Regions from separate parts of the Pectobacterium colocasium genome, predicted to be linked through region 3. Evidence: predicted binding sites of a transcription regulator. Region 3 holds the regulator's gene; each other region holds the start of a gene.
What was found. The regulator PhoB, encoded in region 3, activates phosphate uptake and scavenging genes when phosphate is short. The targets are predictions, from matches to a motif close to CTGTCATAAAACTGNCNNAT.

Region 1: the regulator PhoB is predicted to act here: its motif matches at 4,222-4,241, upstream of LCF41_RS04525 (esterase-like activity of phytase family protein).
Region 2: the regulator PhoB is predicted to act here: its motif matches at 1,888-1,907, upstream of ugpB (sn-glycerol-3-phosphate ABC transporter substrate-binding protein UgpB).

The regions. Positions count from the first base shown of each region.
Region 1 covers NZ_CP084032.1:1,013,620-1,019,171, forward strand. Annotated here, with positions in the region: gene LCF41_RS04515 (GntR family transcriptional regulator) at 1-109, shown strand, start outside; gene LCF41_RS04520 (LamG-like jellyroll fold domain-containing protein) at 176-2,407, opposite strand; gene LCF41_RS04525 (esterase-like activity of phytase family protein) at 2,788-4,161, opposite strand; gene LCF41_RS04530 (multidrug efflux MFS transporter) at 4,296-5,495, opposite strand.
Region 2 covers NZ_CP084032.1:2,271,020-2,276,571, forward strand. Annotated here, with positions in the region: gene LCF41_RS10215 (LytR/AlgR family response regulator transcription factor) at 1-373, shown strand, start outside; gene LCF41_RS10220 (L-lactate MFS transporter) at 558-1,781, shown strand; gene ugpB (sn-glycerol-3-phosphate ABC transporter substrate-binding protein UgpB) at 2,019-3,356, shown strand; gene LCF41_RS10230 (glycerophosphodiester phosphodiesterase family protein) at 3,387-4,232, shown strand; gene htpX (protease HtpX) at 4,400-5,281, shown strand.
Region 3 covers NZ_CP084032.1:1,204,480-1,210,031, forward strand. Annotated here, with positions in the region: gene LCF41_RS05300 (AAA family ATPase) at 1-1,387, opposite strand, end outside; gene sbcD (exonuclease subunit SbcD) at 1,384-2,622, opposite strand; gene phoB (phosphate response regulator transcription factor PhoB) at 2,907-3,596, shown strand; gene phoR (phosphate regulon sensor histidine kinase PhoR) at 3,623-4,945, shown strand; gene LCF41_RS05320 (PstS family phosphate ABC transporter substrate-binding protein) at 4,961-5,552, shown strand, end outside.

The DNA of each region.
Region 1 (5,552 bases), 190 kb from region 3:
ACGCGATCCTGATGCCGCAGAAAAAGCGATTCGTGAGCATTTGCAGGAAATGATCTATTCGATCACGCCGATTGCGCAACAGAATAGCGACTGGTTCGAGCACGCCTGAGCCTTGTTTACTGGCTGCTATCACCGCATGAATTTGATGTATTCATGCGGTGAGGGTCTACCTGCTTTAACGGGATAATGCCGCAATCTCAGTGCTGCTCAAGGCACCTGCGTAAATTTTGAAATAATCATAGCGCCCCTTCATGTAGGGATCGGTCGGATACTGTGAACGGCCAAGGTAGGCGGCACTCAATTCACCAAGCTGGTAAGGTGCCAGTGTTAGGGTTTCACTCCGCACGACTTCTTTCCCGTCAATATACATAATCCCGATATTGCCAGACTGAGTCAGTGCGACGGTGACCCAACGACCAACGGGGAATGTCTCGGTGGTAGGTTCAAACGCTTCCATCATGTAGCCATGTAAACTGGATATTCTGAACGAAGGTTTACCCAGATTGCTGTAAGGCAATAGGGCGATCCAGCGTCGGGTGCCAGAACCCATATCGAAAATACGCGCCCAGGTGCGCTTGTCGTCAGCACAGAAGCGGGTAATGACGGTGAAATCACCTAAATTTTCCATCACTTTTCCGGGCAAGCTGACATAGCCATCGATCCCATCTAACACCAGCGCAACGCCAGCACCATCAGGCCCGGTTCCCCAACTGGCTCCGCCATGTAAGGTGCTGGCTTCCCATTTTCCTGTGCCGTCAGCCAGCGTCGTGCCTGAACCTTCATTAAACGCCAGATGAAAAATTTCTTCTGTTTTTATCGCAACGCTCACGGCATCAGAAGCCTGTGTTTCTCCACCATTCACCAACGCTTTAACACGATAGGCGTAGCGGGATGCACTGGAGATAATATCCTGATCGGTATAGGTTAATAAGTCGGTAATGTCGTAAGCGATTGGGCTGAATGCCCCATTCGCCGAGGTTGAACGCTCAAGCGTATAGCTGGTGGCTCCGACGACGCCCCACCATGAAAGTTCGATACTGTCGCCGCGACGATAAGCGGTTAAGCCTGTTGGCTTCAGCTCTGCATTCGCGACGGCTAACTCGCGAGTGTATAGCAGTGTGCCGTAGCCTGTACCATCTCCTCCGCCACCATTCTCCGGTGTGATCTTCTGGACATATTTATAAACGTAGGGCGTCGCAATTCCTTTGCGTTTAGCGTAGTGGTTATAGATGGTTTCCCAGCACGGGCGGTTATTTCCCTGGCTGACGGTGCCAAGCCCTTCCATCAGGCCGTGGCGATTACGGTAATTTTTCCACGGCACGGAAAGGAAGCCGCCATTGCTATCAGACAAATTGGATTTCGCGACATACTCGGCACCAGCGAGGAAGCGGTTATTGGCATAACCGTAGATATCATCCCCCTGATTCCACGCCATTTCGCAGAATGCGACACCCAGACTCATACCTAACGTGGTGTGCCCCTGATCGCGGCCACTTTCTTGCCATTGCCCCAGATAGCCGGGGTGTAAATGCACCACTGCCTGCATTCCCGCCCCATTTCCCTGGCCATACTTGTAGTAATCAATCGCTTCCTGATAGATATCAGGTCGGTCACATAGCACGCCGATCGCCAAAATATTGGCAATCGCACACTGATCCCAGTTCGCCCAATAGTTCGTGATGTCTGCGCCATTATGAACGTCCAAAAAATTACGCGACATCGGGTAGAAGATCGTCAGCATCATGTTTTGGAAACGCTCAAAATCGGTGCGCGCCCAGCCGGAGTAGGTACGCATAATCTCTGCGACGTTAGCGAATTGGTAGCCATAGATACCGGCTGCTAACCAGCGGTCTGCGTTACCCGTGATTCTTTGTAGGGTGGAAGACCACGCGTTGAGATACCGTAACGCTTCATCGGCATAGACCTTATCTTGGGTAATTTTCCAGCGTACCGCCAGACGGTAGGAACGTTGCACATCGATATATAAAATCGCGAAGTTTTGCCCCTCGCCGCCGCGTACGAGGTTATCTGTTGCGCGCGGATTCGCTCCCAGCTGTGAATACCCATCCTGTATGAAAGGCGTCCAGGCATTTGTCCAGGGTTGTTCTTTTCTGGCAATTTTATCTCGAATACGAGAAAAATCCTCTTCGGTATGTAATAGGCCGGGGTGTGTGAAGGTACGATCTTCGGCATAAATGGAGGGAGCCATCGCGCCTGTTGCGACTGCGGCGATGGCTCGGGTGAGGAAACTTCCTTTGAATTGGCCTAGCAATCCGCTGAAAGCCGCACCCGCTCCAGCCTGTAAAAAGCGGCGGCGAGGCAACGACACCTGCCTTGTCGCTTCTGTGTGCGAACCCGTGGATGTGTTTGCGTGATCGTTGTCCGTCTGCTGTGCTACTTTTTTCATGGTGATTTAACTTCCCTGTCTGTGTGTATTCATCATTTCACCGATGATCAACACTGCACCGGTTTTTCCATAACCTGTCGATGATCAGGCCACGAGAAAAAGGGCTGTGAGATGCCATCGTTGCACTGTGATTGTGTTTTTTGGCGGTATTGCCATGCCGAATGTTGAAAATAAGGCTTTCTTTATGGACGTGTCGAGGGAAATTGTGCTGGATAAGTTTTGCACTGTTTGGTGAGTGGGTCTGGGAGTAGCTCATTGATTTTTCTTATTAAAAATCAATGAGCATAAAACGTTATTCCTGCCATTTTTTTGGGATTGACTAGTCTTTTGCACTGCTTTTGGGGGCAGGCGCTAAACACTGTCTTGGTAAAAGTAAGATCTTATTGAAAAGGTGACTCCAGCGGTTGTGCCAGATGAATCACCCAGAGCTCATTGTCGGCCTCTGGCTTCTGTAGCGGTTTGATTGCCAATGTCGTATCAACCGCCTTGCCATTCCGCGTCAGTTTGCCATCGGCAGTCACCTGATAATCGTCCGCGTTGTCTTTCGCTTTTATCGGGGATTGCAACACGGATTGCAGGCCAAAGTCGTTGTCGTTGATAATGGCCAGCGTTTGTTTATCGACCAGCGCCAGACCTTCCACTTTCTCCTGCTGCCAGCCGAGCTGACGCAGATCCACCAACTCCTGTTTGTGCGCCAGCGTAATGCCGCGCTTTTCCAACTGGGCGAGATCGTCAAATTCCGGCGATTTGCCGTTGGCATCGAACGGCGTCAGGTCGCTCGCTTTGCTGAGATCGACCAGATAGATGCGGTTCTGCATCTGTTTGTCTTTATCCACACCTTGCTCGACCAGCAGAATACGCTGATTATCCAGCGCTACGATGTCGCCGATCTTGGCATCTTTCGCTTTCTTGTAGCGGTCGATATTGATGGGGTAGCCCAGCATGCGGCTGGTTTGGGTTTCCGGGTTAAACATCACCAGGCGCGTAAACTGCGCTTTGTTTTTGGTTTTGCCGTCGATATCCAGCGTGCTTTGCACTGCCATGACGATCGTGCCATCCGGCAGGCGGGTCAGACCTTCAAAACCGCGATTCGGCTGACGCCACTTGATGACATTGGGTAAGCCGCTGGCAACCGAGTGTTCGTTATCCGCCGGCGTTGGCCCGAATTTTTGCAGAATCTTCCCGCTGGCATCAACGTGGATCAGAAACGGGCCGTATTCGTCACACAGCCAGAAACCGCCGTTGCCGTCCGGCGTAATTCCTTCGGTGTCCAGCCCGCGCTGGCTGGTGCTGAGCGGTTGCAGTGCGTCATTCAATGCCATTTCGTTAGTGGTGCCGATAAAGTCTGCTGGCAGCGGCAGGCCAGTGATATTGCCCTCGGTATCGTGCAGCGGGCGAGGATTGCCCGCCTCGGCGGCTTTCGCGCTGACGCGAATATCCATCATCAACGGCGCGTAATCAGGGCTGGCGAAGATCTTGGCCTCTTTCTCGCCGACCAGCGGCGCATCGGCATTCGGGCCGCGATCGGTGACGGTGACGAACATCAAGTCATCACCCTGTTTACCCGTGAAATAGAGACCGGAACCAATGCCAACAGGCAGACCGTTGGGGAAATTCTGAGCGAATTTGCCCTGATACGCCACACGTTCGCTGGCTGGGAAGGTGACGATATAGCGCGTCACTTTTTCTCCCGCGGCCTGAACGCTGAACGGCAAAAATCCGGCAACCAGCAGTGCTAACAACGTGTGTTTCATGGTGTTTGCTCTATAAGATGAATCGATCTGATTGAGGTATTGTCGGAGCATAGATAACCGATATGTCAGTTCTGTGATCGCATGGCTGATTTGGTAATCAAATGCGGTTTTCATCCTCTCTCACGGTTAAAAAGTTATCTCTGGATTTTTTTGTGTGGATTCCTGAAAGCGAAAAAGAGCTGGAGCGTGTTGCACAGCACCAGGAAGGCGGTGATGACGAACACCCAGCGGAATCCCATCATGGCGGATACACCGGAACCGACCAGCGGCCCCAGTACGTTGCCCAGATACATGAATGACTGGTTATAGCCGAAGATACGGCCCGTCACCTGCTGGCTGCTGTATTTGACTAACAGCGCCTGCACGGTCGGCATCAGTGCGCCATCGGCAAAGCCTAGCATAAAGCGCAGGATACCAAGCTGTGTGGGGCTTTTTACCGCCGCCATGATCAGGAACAGTAGTACGCTGATGGCCAGTGCGGCGATCAGAACGCGGTGTGCGCCGATTCGATCGCCTAAACGACCCAGGCGGGGGGCGGATAGCAGGGCGGATACGCCGGGAATGGCCGCAATCACGCCGCTGATAAAGGCGATGTTGTCCGTGCCGGGCGTTAGATCGCGGATGAACAGGGTGAGAATGGGGCTAATGGAGCCGTTCGCCATCTGGATCATCATCGTCGTAATGAACAGGCAGATAATGAGTGCTGGATATGGTAGGGAAGCAAAGACGGCTTTCCCGCTGAGCCGATTCTCTTTGGTGACTTTAACCACGCTCTCTTTTATCGCGAAAAGCGTAATCAGGAAACTGGTAAACAACATGCCGCCAGTGATGAAAAAGACGATGCGTAGCCCGATATAATCGGCCATAAAGCCGCCAAATAAGGGGCCGAGAATGACACCGGCGATCTGCCCGGTCGATAGCATACCCAGCGCCCAGCCGCTTTTTTCACGTGGAACCTGCGAGGCGATCAGCGCCATCGCGTTGGGTATGTACCCGGAAGTCAGCCCCATCAGCGTGCGCAGGATGAACAGGTGCCACACGTTGGTCGCCAGCCCTTGCAACGACATCACGACGGCCATGCCAAGCGCGGCGCGCAGTAGCATAAGCTTGCGGCCTTTACGGTCGGCGAGGCTTCCCCACAGTGGCGCGACGGCGGCGGAGACGAGAAAAGACGAACTAAAAATCAAGCCGGACCACAGGCTCAGCGATTCGTGCGAGTGAACGCCAAGCTGCTCAATGTACAGCGGCAGGAAGGGTAATATCTGGCTCATGGCCAGCCCGGTGAAAAAGCATCCCAGCCAGGCAGAGAAGAGGTTAAGTTTCCAGGTTTCCATGGGGGTCGGAATAGGCCTTCATCAGCGAATAACCAATGGCGAAACCGTGGTGACTGC
Region 2 (5,552 bases), 1.1 Mb from region 3:
CGCTGTCGACACTGGCGCGTCTTCTGGTGCGCCGAGAAGTGCGCAGCACACCATTAACCTGATGAAAGACGAACGCATTATCGTCACGGATATCAACAATATCTACTATGCCGCGGCGCAGGAAAAGGTCACGCTGGTTTATACCCGACGTGAGGAATTCATCATGCCGATGAATATTACGGAGTTTTGTAGCCGTTTGCCGGAAGAGTACTTTTTCCGCTGTCACCGTTCTTATTGCGTCAACCTGACAAAAATCCGTGAAATTGTGCCGTGGTTTAACAACACCTATATTCTGCGATTGAACGACCTGGATTTTGAAGTGCCGGTAAGCCGGAGCAAGATAAAGGCGTTCAGGTCATTGATGCGCCTTTAAAGGCATTTCATTCCGCGTTTCAGGCATCTCATTCCCCATTCGATCAATCACTGTCAGCCCGCTTGTATACTGGCTTCAGCCCATAAGCTGACAGTGTTTTGATGGATTTTTCCTTCTCCACATCAGCTTATATTTTTTAGCGTACCGAGTGAATCGGACCACTTTTTGATGTAGGGGAAAACCCATGAATACCAAACCTGCTAATCGGGGATTAATCGTTCTCGGTACCATTATCACCCAAATGGGACTCGGCACGATTTACACCTGGAGTTTGTTCAACCAGCCGCTGGTGGACAAATTTGGCTGGACGCTGAGTTCAGTGGCGACGACGTTTTCCATCACCAGTTTCTGCCTGGCCTTTGCTACGTTGTTTGCCGGTAAGTTTCAGGAGCGGATTGGCCTGCGCCGCCTGACCATGATTGCCGGTATCGCATTGGGCGCGGGGCTGATGGCGAGTGCGGTGAGCCCGTCGCTGACCCTGATTTATTTGCTGATGGGCGTGGTTGTCGGTTTTGCTGACGGTACGGCTTATATCACGGCGTTATCCAATCTGATCAAATGGTTCCCGAATCGTAAAGGGCTGATAGCAGGCATTTCTGTTGGTGCCTTTGGTACCGGCAGCTTGCTGTTCAAGTACGTCAACAGTTTTCTGATTGCGGAAGTGGGCGTGTCAGAAGCCTTCTTCTACTGGGGCGTTATCGTCATGGCGATGATTCTGGTCGGGAGTTCATTGCTGAAAGAGCCTGCTGCGGTGCCAGCTCAGCAGACTGCGGTTCAGGGGCAGACACGTGATTTCTCGCTGGCTGAAATGTTGGCAACGAAAGAGTCGTATTTGCTGTTTATTATCTTCTTCACCGCGTGCATGAGCGGGCTGTATTTGATCGGTATTGTGAAAGATATCGGCGTGCAAATGGCCGGAATGGATAGGGCGATGGCGGCCAATGCGGTGTCGGCGATTGCGATTTTTAATACCGTGGGCCGCATAGTCCTTGGCGCGCTTTCCGACAGTGTCGGGCGTATGCGGGTCATCAGCTTTACGCTGTTCGTGACGATTCTTGCGGTCTCCGTAATGACGTTCCTGCCGCTGAATCCGCTGCTGTTCTTTATCTGTGTCAGCGCGATTGCTTTCTGCTTTGGTGGCAATATCACCGTGTTCCCAGCGATTGTTGGTGACTTCTTTGGCCTGAAAAATCACAGCAAAAACTATGGCGTCATTTATCAGGGATTCGGCATTGGCGCGCTGTCGGGTTCGTTTATCGCGGCGCAGCTTGGAGGCTTCCAGGCCACATTTACGGCAATCATCATCATGTCTGTCGTTTCGCTGCTGATTACTCTGTGGGTCAAGCCACCTAAACATCAACCGGTTAGTGCTTCACTGCGTGCAGATATGGCTCACGCTCAAAGCTAATCGAATACCGTGGCGGGCAGCCGATGTTCTGCTCGCCACAAGATTGTGCTGACATACACCCTTTCTCTTCTCTGCTGAAATATCGCGATACAGTTCATCACTTCTCCGGTCATCAACGTGTCACAGGCGAATCCTAGCGTCGCTACCAGTACTGCGTTTTCCTAAAACACGTTTTCCCAAACGAGGCTTTCCTTAACGCCACGATTTTTTCCTAAAAATTGTACCGGAGAAAACATCATGACAATTCGGTTTAGGTTCACGTCTATTTTTCTGCTGCTGTTAAATATGCTCTTGTTCGTCCCGCTGTCTGCCAGAGCGGCCGTTGAACTGACGTTCTGGCATGGCATGGACAGCAATTTGAATACGGAACTGATTCGGTTGGTTAACCGATTTAATGAATCTCAGACGACATACCACGTTGAACCCATCTATAAAGGCAGCTATGAGCAGACGCTGGCTGCGGGAATTGCCGCGTATCGCACTGGTAACACACCGGATATTTTGCAGGTTTATGATGTCGGTACACCGAATATGATACATAGCGGGGCGATCATCCCGGTGTTCGAGCTGTTCAAGCAGGTTGGTATCGAGAATGACGAAAAGGCCTTTCTGCCCGCGGTGGCGCTGTTTTACAGCGACAGCCAGACCGGACATCTGATTTCCCAACCATTTAACAGCTCAACCCCCGTTCTCTACTACAACAAAGATGCATTTAGTAAGGCAGGGCTCGATCCTGATAAGCCGCCACGGACCTGGACGGAGCTGGCGTACGACGCGGCGCGGCTGCGTCAGAGTGGAATGACGTGCGGCTATACGAACGCAGGGCAGCAGGGTTGGATATTGCTGGAAGCGTTTAGCGTGTGGAACGGACTGCCGATCGCGACGAAAAACAATGGCTTCGACGGTGTCGATGCGCATCTGTTGGTGAACGGTCCGTTGCAGGTCGCACACATTGCCCAGCTTGCGCAGATGATGAAAAAGAATGAATTCAGTTATTTCGGCCGCAATGATGAAGGCACCGCCCGCTTTTATAACGGCGACTGCGGCATATTGACCGCCTCATCGGGTGGATTACGCAAGATTCAGAACTATGCCAAATTTCACTACGGTGTCGGCATGTTGCCTTACAGCGAAGAGGCCAAAGGTGCGCCGCAGAATTCGTTCATCGGAGGAGCAAGCCTCTGGGTCATGAAAGGCAAAGCGGCCTCGCATTATCAAGGTATTGCTGAATTCTTGCATTTCCTGACGCTGCCAGAAAATGCCGCTGAATGGCATCAGATGACAGGTTATCTGCCGGTGACGCAACCCGCTTACGAACTCACGCGCGAGCAAGGGTTTTATGTCAGATACCCCGGTAGCGATGTCGCTATGAAACAGCTCACCAACAAACCGCCACTGCCTTATACGCGCGGCTTCCGTTTGGGTAATATGCCGCAAATTCGCACCATCATGGATGAAGAGCTGGAGAAGGTCTGGGCAGAACAGGAAACACCACAGCAGGCGCTGGACAATGTGGTTTCGCGGGGCGATCGCCTGTTGCAGCATTTCGCGCAGTCGGTTTCCCGTCATTCGTGATATTCCCCGTTTATTTGGAGCTTTCGACTGATGACAAAGCAAAATAAAGGTAGGGTTCAGGACGTGATCGCGACGCAAAACGCGACGGTTCTGGCTGTGGCACATCGCGGCGTTTGGGCATCGGCACCAGAGAATTCGCTAGCGGCGTTACGCGAGGCGATTCGTCTGGGCGTTGATGTTGTGGAGATTGATGCGCAATTGACGGCAGATAGCCACGTTGTCGTGATTCATGATGATACGCTCGATCGCACGAGCGATATGCGCGGTCGCATTAGCCAGATGACGCTGGCGGAAATCCGTCAGGCGCGTTTGCGCGGGAGTGACGGCGGCTCGGCATGGCCATTGGGTGATGAAAAGGTGCCGCTGTTGTATGAAATCCTCGAAGAGGCGCGAGGGCGGGTTGTCATCAACGTAGATGTAAAACATGAACGTGAATTTGGCGTGATCGCCCGCGATATTCGCGATAAAGGTCTAAGCGCGGGCGCGATCATGAAAAGTCCCGTTGATCTTGCGGCTACTCATTTTCCTATTGCTTCCCCAGCGTGGGATACCCAGATACCTTATATGCCGATGGTCCATCTCAAACGGGGGGAAACCGTCGATATTCTGCGGCAGGTTGATGATATTGGCATCGCCATTGTGGAAGCTAATTTTGATCATATTGATGCGGTGACCGAAGCGTATGCCGAGTTTCAACGGCTTGGGGTGCGGATTTGGGTGAACACGCTGGATTGCTCGCATTCTCTCGACTATAGCGATACGCACGCCTTAGCGGATCCTGACGCCGTATGGGGAGCATTAATTCGTGCTGGGGCGGGCGCGATTCAGGTCGATCACGTCGACGCATTTATCGATTTTCGATCAACGCTGTTGTGATAACGCAGCAGGATTAACATCAGATAGGACGCCGCTTTCCTTTTGAAAAGTGTAAAGTTATGTGGATTTAGTAACTGAAAAGTTAAGAATGCTTGAAAATGCCACGGCAACCCATACGATGTATGTGTTGCAAACTTTATCTTTCTGCGAGAGGAAATCAGACCTTTATGATGCGTATTGCGCTTTTCCTGATCACCAACCTGGCGGTGATGTTGGTTTTCGGGCTGGTACTCAGCCTGACGGGAATTCAGTCCAGCAGTGTCCAGGGCTTAATGATTATGGCTGGGCTGTTTGGCTTTGGCGGTGCGTTTGTTTCACTGCTGATGTCTAAATGGATGGCGTTACGGTCCGTTGGCGGTGAAGTCATTGAACAGCCACGTAACGAAACCGAACGCTGGCTGATGGAAACCGTTCGTACACAGTCACAGCAGGCGGGGATCGCGATGCCGCAGGTGGCTATCTACCATGCTCCGGACATCAATGCCTTTGCGACGGGCGCTCGTCGTGATGCATCGCTGGTGGCGGTCAGTACCGGTTTGTTGCAAAACATGAGTCGTGACGAAGCAGAAGCCGTTATCGCGCATGAAATCAGCCACATTGCGAATGGCGACATGGTGACCATGACGTTGGTTCAGGGGATAGTGAATACTTTCGTTATCTTCGTTTCCCGTCTGATCGCTCAGGTTGTTTCCGGGTTCCTGTCCGGCAACCGTGATGAAGGGGAAAGCAGTAACGGCAACCCGCTGGTTTATTTTGCTGTCGCGACCGTGCTGGAACTGGTGTTTGGTATTCTCGCCAGCATTATCACCATGTGGTTCTCACGCTACCGTGAATTCCACGCGGATGCGGGGTCAGCCAAGCTGGTGGGGCGTGAGAAAATGATCGCTGCACTGCAACGCCTGAAGACCAGCTATGAACCGCAGGAAGAGAGCAGCATGATGGCTTTCTGCATTAACGGAAAATCGAAATCCTTCAGCGAACTGTTTATGTCTCACCCGCCGTTGGATAAGCGCATTGAAGCGCTGCGCTCCGGCGATTACCTGAAGTAACTCACGATATTTTCTTCCCAAAGGCCCGTTCGGGCCTTTGTTATTTCTGCGTTTCTTGATCCAACAAACCTGCGTTTTCTCCGTTCGTGTGTTTTCATTAGATCTGAAACAGGTGGTGAAAATAGGAAGAATGTTTTATAAAATAAAACCACGATCACGGAAAAATGAAACATTGTTTCTATAATGCCGATATAACAGGCGTCTCGCGTGAGATTGGTGGCCTGACTTTTGAACAACCGGTGTCGGGGTAACCCGCTTGCTGGGCGATCGG
Region 3 (5,552 bases):
GTAGCGCCGTCGACTCTTGCGTGTGCAGTGTTTGTTTCTGCTCCAGCTTCCGTTGTTCGTCCTGAAACTGGCGCAACTGTCGAAACTCGGCACGCCACTGCGGTAACCACTCTCCCCACTGCTGATAATGCGCGTGTTGCTGGCGGTAAGACTGAATCTGTTCAAGCTGTTGTTTAGCCTGCCGTTGCTCTGCTGCTATCTGGGTTTGCTTGCTTTCATCGGCGTGCAGGCGAACCTGTATTTTGGCCAGTTCTTCCTGTTGTTGGGCTTGCTGCTCCACCAGCGTGGCAATGTAATGATCAAGCGGCACAACCTGTTCGTTGATTAACAACTCTTGTTGCTGCCGTACTTGTTTGTGTCCATTAACATCCTGCTCGGCTTTTTCTTCCTGCTGGCGTAGTGTTGCCAGCGCCGTTTGCTCGGCGGCCTGCTTTGCGGTCAGTTGTTCAATGTGCTGGGCGAGCACAAGAGACTCTTGCCGATAGCGTTCTCGTTCCTGGTGTAGCTGCCTCAGTTTTTCTGCGGGGGCGCTGCTGGCTAGCTTGTCGAGCTGTGGCTTAGCCTGCTGAATGGCGGATTCGGCGCTTGTATGCAGTGTTTGCGTGTTGGCTAGCTGTGTTTGCCGCTGCGTCAGTTGTTCGAACCAGCGTAGCGTAGTCAGTGCTTGCTCTCGCTCGACGTTGCCCCGTTGTTCTTGTTGAACCAGTTCGGCAAGCTGTTCTTCCACCTGTTGACGCTGTTCATCTGTTAACAACTGAATACCGGATGCACGCGCCTGTAGCGTGCTCAGTGCGACGCTTGCCTGCTTGTGCTTTTCATACACGCGTTCGGAAATCAGACCGTAAATGTCTGTGCCGGTCAGTTCTTCCAATAGCTCTGCGCGGTCGTCTGCTTTCGCGTTGAGAAAGGCAGCAAATTGCCCTTGTGACAGCATCATGGAACGCGTGAAACGGCCAAAATCCAGCCCGGTGAGCTGCGTGATCATCTCTTTCTTATCATTGAGTTTTTCACACAGAATTTTGCCGTCTTCAATGAGAGCGAGTTCGGCCTTGGGAGACTGCAAATTGCCGTCAGGGACATTTCTTGCCCGACGCTGGCTCCAGAAAGCGCGGTACCCCACGCCTTTCACCTCGAATTCGACTTCAGCAAGGCACTCTGCGGTATTGCGCGTCATCAGGTCATTCTGGCTGGCGGAAAGCAGGCCAAGCCGTGGAGTTTCGTGGTACAGCGCCAGACAGATGGCATCCAGCAGCGTGGTTTTCCCCGCGCCGGTTGGGCCAGTAATGGCAAATAATCCGTTGCTGGAAAACGGCTCCTGCGTGAAGTCGATCTTCCATTCACCTTTCAGCGCGTTGAGGTTTTTTAGGCGCAGGCTAAGAATCTTCATTTGGCTGGCTCGCTATTTTCCAGTTCATCAATAACCTGATTAAACAGCGTGCGAACGCGCTGCTGGCGGCTCTCTTCCATTTCTGTCTCCGTTGCCAGACGGCGTTCAAAAACGTCATGTACGCTGAGCTCGTTCAGCGTTTCCTTGTCCTGTTGCGTCATCGCCTGCATACGCTGTTCGCGTGTGCGGCGGAGCAGAAGCACCTCAACAGGCAGATTCTCAGTCATCGCCTGAACACGTTTCTGCATGTCGCTGAGGTAATCCTGCGTGCTGATTTCGATATCCAGCCATACAGGCTTATCGCCTCGATAATCCTGAAACGCGGCCAACTGTCGTTCAATATCGCTCAGGCTACCTTTAATCAACTGCATCGGCTGAGTGACGGGAATAGGCAGTATGTCTATCTGTGGAGGAATAGGTGGCGAGGCGTTTGGTGTAAAACTGACCAGACAAACGGACTTCTCACTGTTGAGTTCGTCAAAACTTAGCGGAATAGGCGAACCGCTGTAGCGGATATGCTCACTTTGCGTCACGCGCTGCGGGCGGTGAATATGGCCGAGCGCGATATAATCCGCAGGGGGAAAAGCCTGAGCAGGGAAAGCATCGAGCGTGCCAATATAGATATCGCGCACGGATTCCGAGGCGGTTGCGCCAATGGTCGTCAGGTGCCCTGTGGCAATAATTGGCAGCGGCAGGCCAAGTTCATCGCGTTTTTGGCAAGCCAGTTGGTAACATTGCTGGTAGTGCGCGGTAATCGCTTCCTGTAGCGCCAGCTGTTTTTCATCCCCCGATTGCCCAGCTTTGCTGATCAATACATCGCGTGGGCGTAAAAAAGGAATGGCGCAGAGCAGGGCGCCGGGCTGCCGTTGGCGATTTTCCAGCAGGAGCACCTGCCCGGCGGGATCATCGCTGGCGCAGGCAACCACGCGCGTGTTCAGGCAGGCCAGCAAATCGCGGGATTCATTTAACATCGCGACGGAATCATGGTTGCCGCCGAGAATGACGAGCTGACAGCCCGTGCGCTGTAGTGCTACCACGAAGCTATAATACATTTCCCGCGCATAGCTGGGGGGCGAGCCGTTATCAAAAATATCACCTGCGACTATAATGGCATCAACCTGATGGTGCTCCACCTGAGCGATGAGCCAGTGCAGAAAAGCCTGATGTTCAGCGCTTCGGCTTTTGGTATAAAAATATTGCCCTAAATGCCAATCGGCGGTGTGGATAATGCGCATCGTATTCTCTCGATATTCATGCCGCGTGGCGTTGTCCTTATTCACTGTGTGAAAGGGGGTTCCGTCGCCATGGTGCTCTGTCATCGTAATGCCATGATTATATATAGCAGGGAGGACGGCTGTCGCGGTGGAATCTGGAGTTTGGAAAGCGGCTCGAAAAATAGGATGTATGCGCTGTAACATCGCGCGGTGAGGGCCGTGTGTTTTTCATAAATCTGTCATAAAACTGACGCATAATGCCTTTCGCCTGCTAACAGCGACGATGATTAACGACAGGATTAACAATGGCAAAACGCATATTAGTCGTGGAAGATGAAGCACCAATTCGTGAAATGGTCTGCTTTGTACTGGAGCAAAATGGTTATCAACCAGTTGAAGCCGAAGATTATGACAGTGCAGTAACGCAACTGTCGGAGCCGTTCCCAGAACTGGTGTTATTGGACTGGATGCTGCCAGGAGGTTCGGGCCTGCAATTCATCAAGCATATGAAGCGCGAGGCGCTGACGCGTGATATTCCGGTGATGATGTTAACCGCACGCGGTGAAGAAGAAGACCGTGTACGCGGCCTTGAAGTGGGAGCGGATGATTACATTACCAAGCCGTTTTCACCCAAAGAATTAGTGGCGCGTATCAAAGCTGTGATGCGCCGTATTTCACCGATGGCGGTGGAAGAAGTCATTGAAATGCGCGGCCTGAGCCTCGATCCCTCCTCACATCGCGTGACGACCGAAGAGCACGCGTTGGACATGGGGCCGACGGAATTTAAGCTGCTGCATTTCTTCATGACGCATCCTGAACGTGTTTATAGCCGGGAACAGTTGCTGAATCACGTTTGGGGCACTAACGTTTATGTTGAGGATCGTACTGTCGACGTCCATATTCGTCGCCTGCGTAAAGCGCTGGAAACCAGCGGACATGACAAAATGGTGCAAACCGTTCGGGGAACGGGCTACCGTTTTTCAACGCGTTACTGAGGTGTTCGTAACGGAGAAATATTAACGTGCTAGAACGTTTATCCTGGAAAAGGCTGGCATTGGAGCTGGCTTTTTTTTGTTTGCCTGCCTTACTGCTGGGGCTGATTTTTGGCTATCTGCCCTGGTTTCTGCTGGTTGCCGTATTAGGCTTACTTTGCTGGAATTTTTATAACCAGCTGAAACTCTCTTATTGGCTGTGGGTTGACCGCAGCATGACGCCCCCGCCGGGGCGTTGGAGCTGGGAACCGCTGTTTTACGGCCTTTACCAGATGCAGTTGCGTAATCGACGCCGACGTCGTGAACTGGCGCTTCTGATCAAACGGTTTCGCAGCGGGGCGGAATCCTTGCCGGATGCCGTGGTGATCACCACTGAAGAAGGAACCATCTTCTGGTGTAATCATCTGGCGCAGCACCTGCTCAGTTTCCGCTGGCCGGAAGATAACGGTCAGAATATCCTCAACTTATTGCGCTACCCAGAGTTCACCAACTATATGAAAGGGCAAGATTTTAGCCGTCCTCTCACGTTGCAGTTGAATAATTCCCACCATGTTGAATTCCGCGTGATGCCCTATTCCGAAGGGCAGCTCCTGATGGTTGTGCGTGATATTACGCAAATGCACCAGCTTGAAGGTGCCAGACGTAACTTTTTTGCCAATGTGAGCCATGAGCTGCGTACGCCGCTGACGGTGTTGCAGGGCTATCTGGAAATGATGCAGGAAGAAACGCTGGATGCGGCGTTGCAAGGAAAAGCGCTGAGTACCATGCAGGAACAGACCCGACGTATGGACGGGCTGGTCAAGCAACTGCTGACCCTGTCGCGTATTGAGGCGGCGACGGCGATCGATCTGAATGAAAAAGTCGATATTCCATTGATGCTGCGCGTGTTACAGCGTGAAGCGCAAACCCTAAGTCAGGGACGTCATGAGATTGTCTTTCGTGTGAACGAAAGCCTCCGCGTGTTTGGTAATGAAGAACAGCTGCGCAGCGCGGTATCCAATCTGGTGTATAACGCGATTAACCATACGCCAGCGGGAACGCGTATCGAAGTCTGCTGGCAGAAGATCCCGCAAGGGGCGCAATTTCAGGTCAGCGATAACGGGCCGGGAATTGCGGCCGAACATTTACCGCGCCTGACAGAGCGTTTTTATCGGGTTGATAAGGCGCGTTCACGCCAGACGGGCGGCAGCGGGCTGGGGCTGGCGATTGTTAAACATGCGCTCAGCCATCATGATTCCCGTCTGGAAATTATGAGTGAGGATGGTCTGGGCTCGCGTTTTGTCTTTACGTTGCCGAATCGGTTGATTGTCCCTGCCTCTCTGGCTGAAAATACGGTGAAACCTTCGGCCTGACGGGAAATGCTACCCATGACATCCGCCACTCGTATTGCGGGCGCTTTTTTACTGCTGTTCAGCGCGTTTTGCGCTGCGCAGCCTCGTCAGATGCTGGCGGGCAACCTCTCCAGCGCGGGGTCGGATACGCTGGCTAATCTGATGGCCTTTTGGGCGGCGGATTTCAGCCAGCATTACCCGAACGTGAATTTACAGATTCAGGCCGCTGGGTCATCTTCTGCACCGACGTCTCTGGCATCGGGCGCAGCGCAGCTTGGGCCGATGAGCAGGGCGATGAAAGCCAGCGAGATTGACGCGTTCGTCCAGCACTACGGCTATCCACCGCTGGCGGTACCGGTCGCGATGGATGCGCTGGTCGTGCTGGTCAATCAGGATAATCCGCTGTCTGGGTTGAACTTGTCGCAGTTGGACGCCATCTTTTCGATTACGCAGCGTTGTGGTAACCATCAGCCGATAAAACAGTGGGGCGATCTCGGCTTACGCGGCAGTTGGGAAAAGCGTACGCTACTGCGCTATGGGCGAAACTCTGCGTCAGGAACCTATGGGTTCTTTAAGCAAAAGGCGCTATGCCGTGGCGATTTTCTTCCTCAAGTCAATGAGCTGCCTG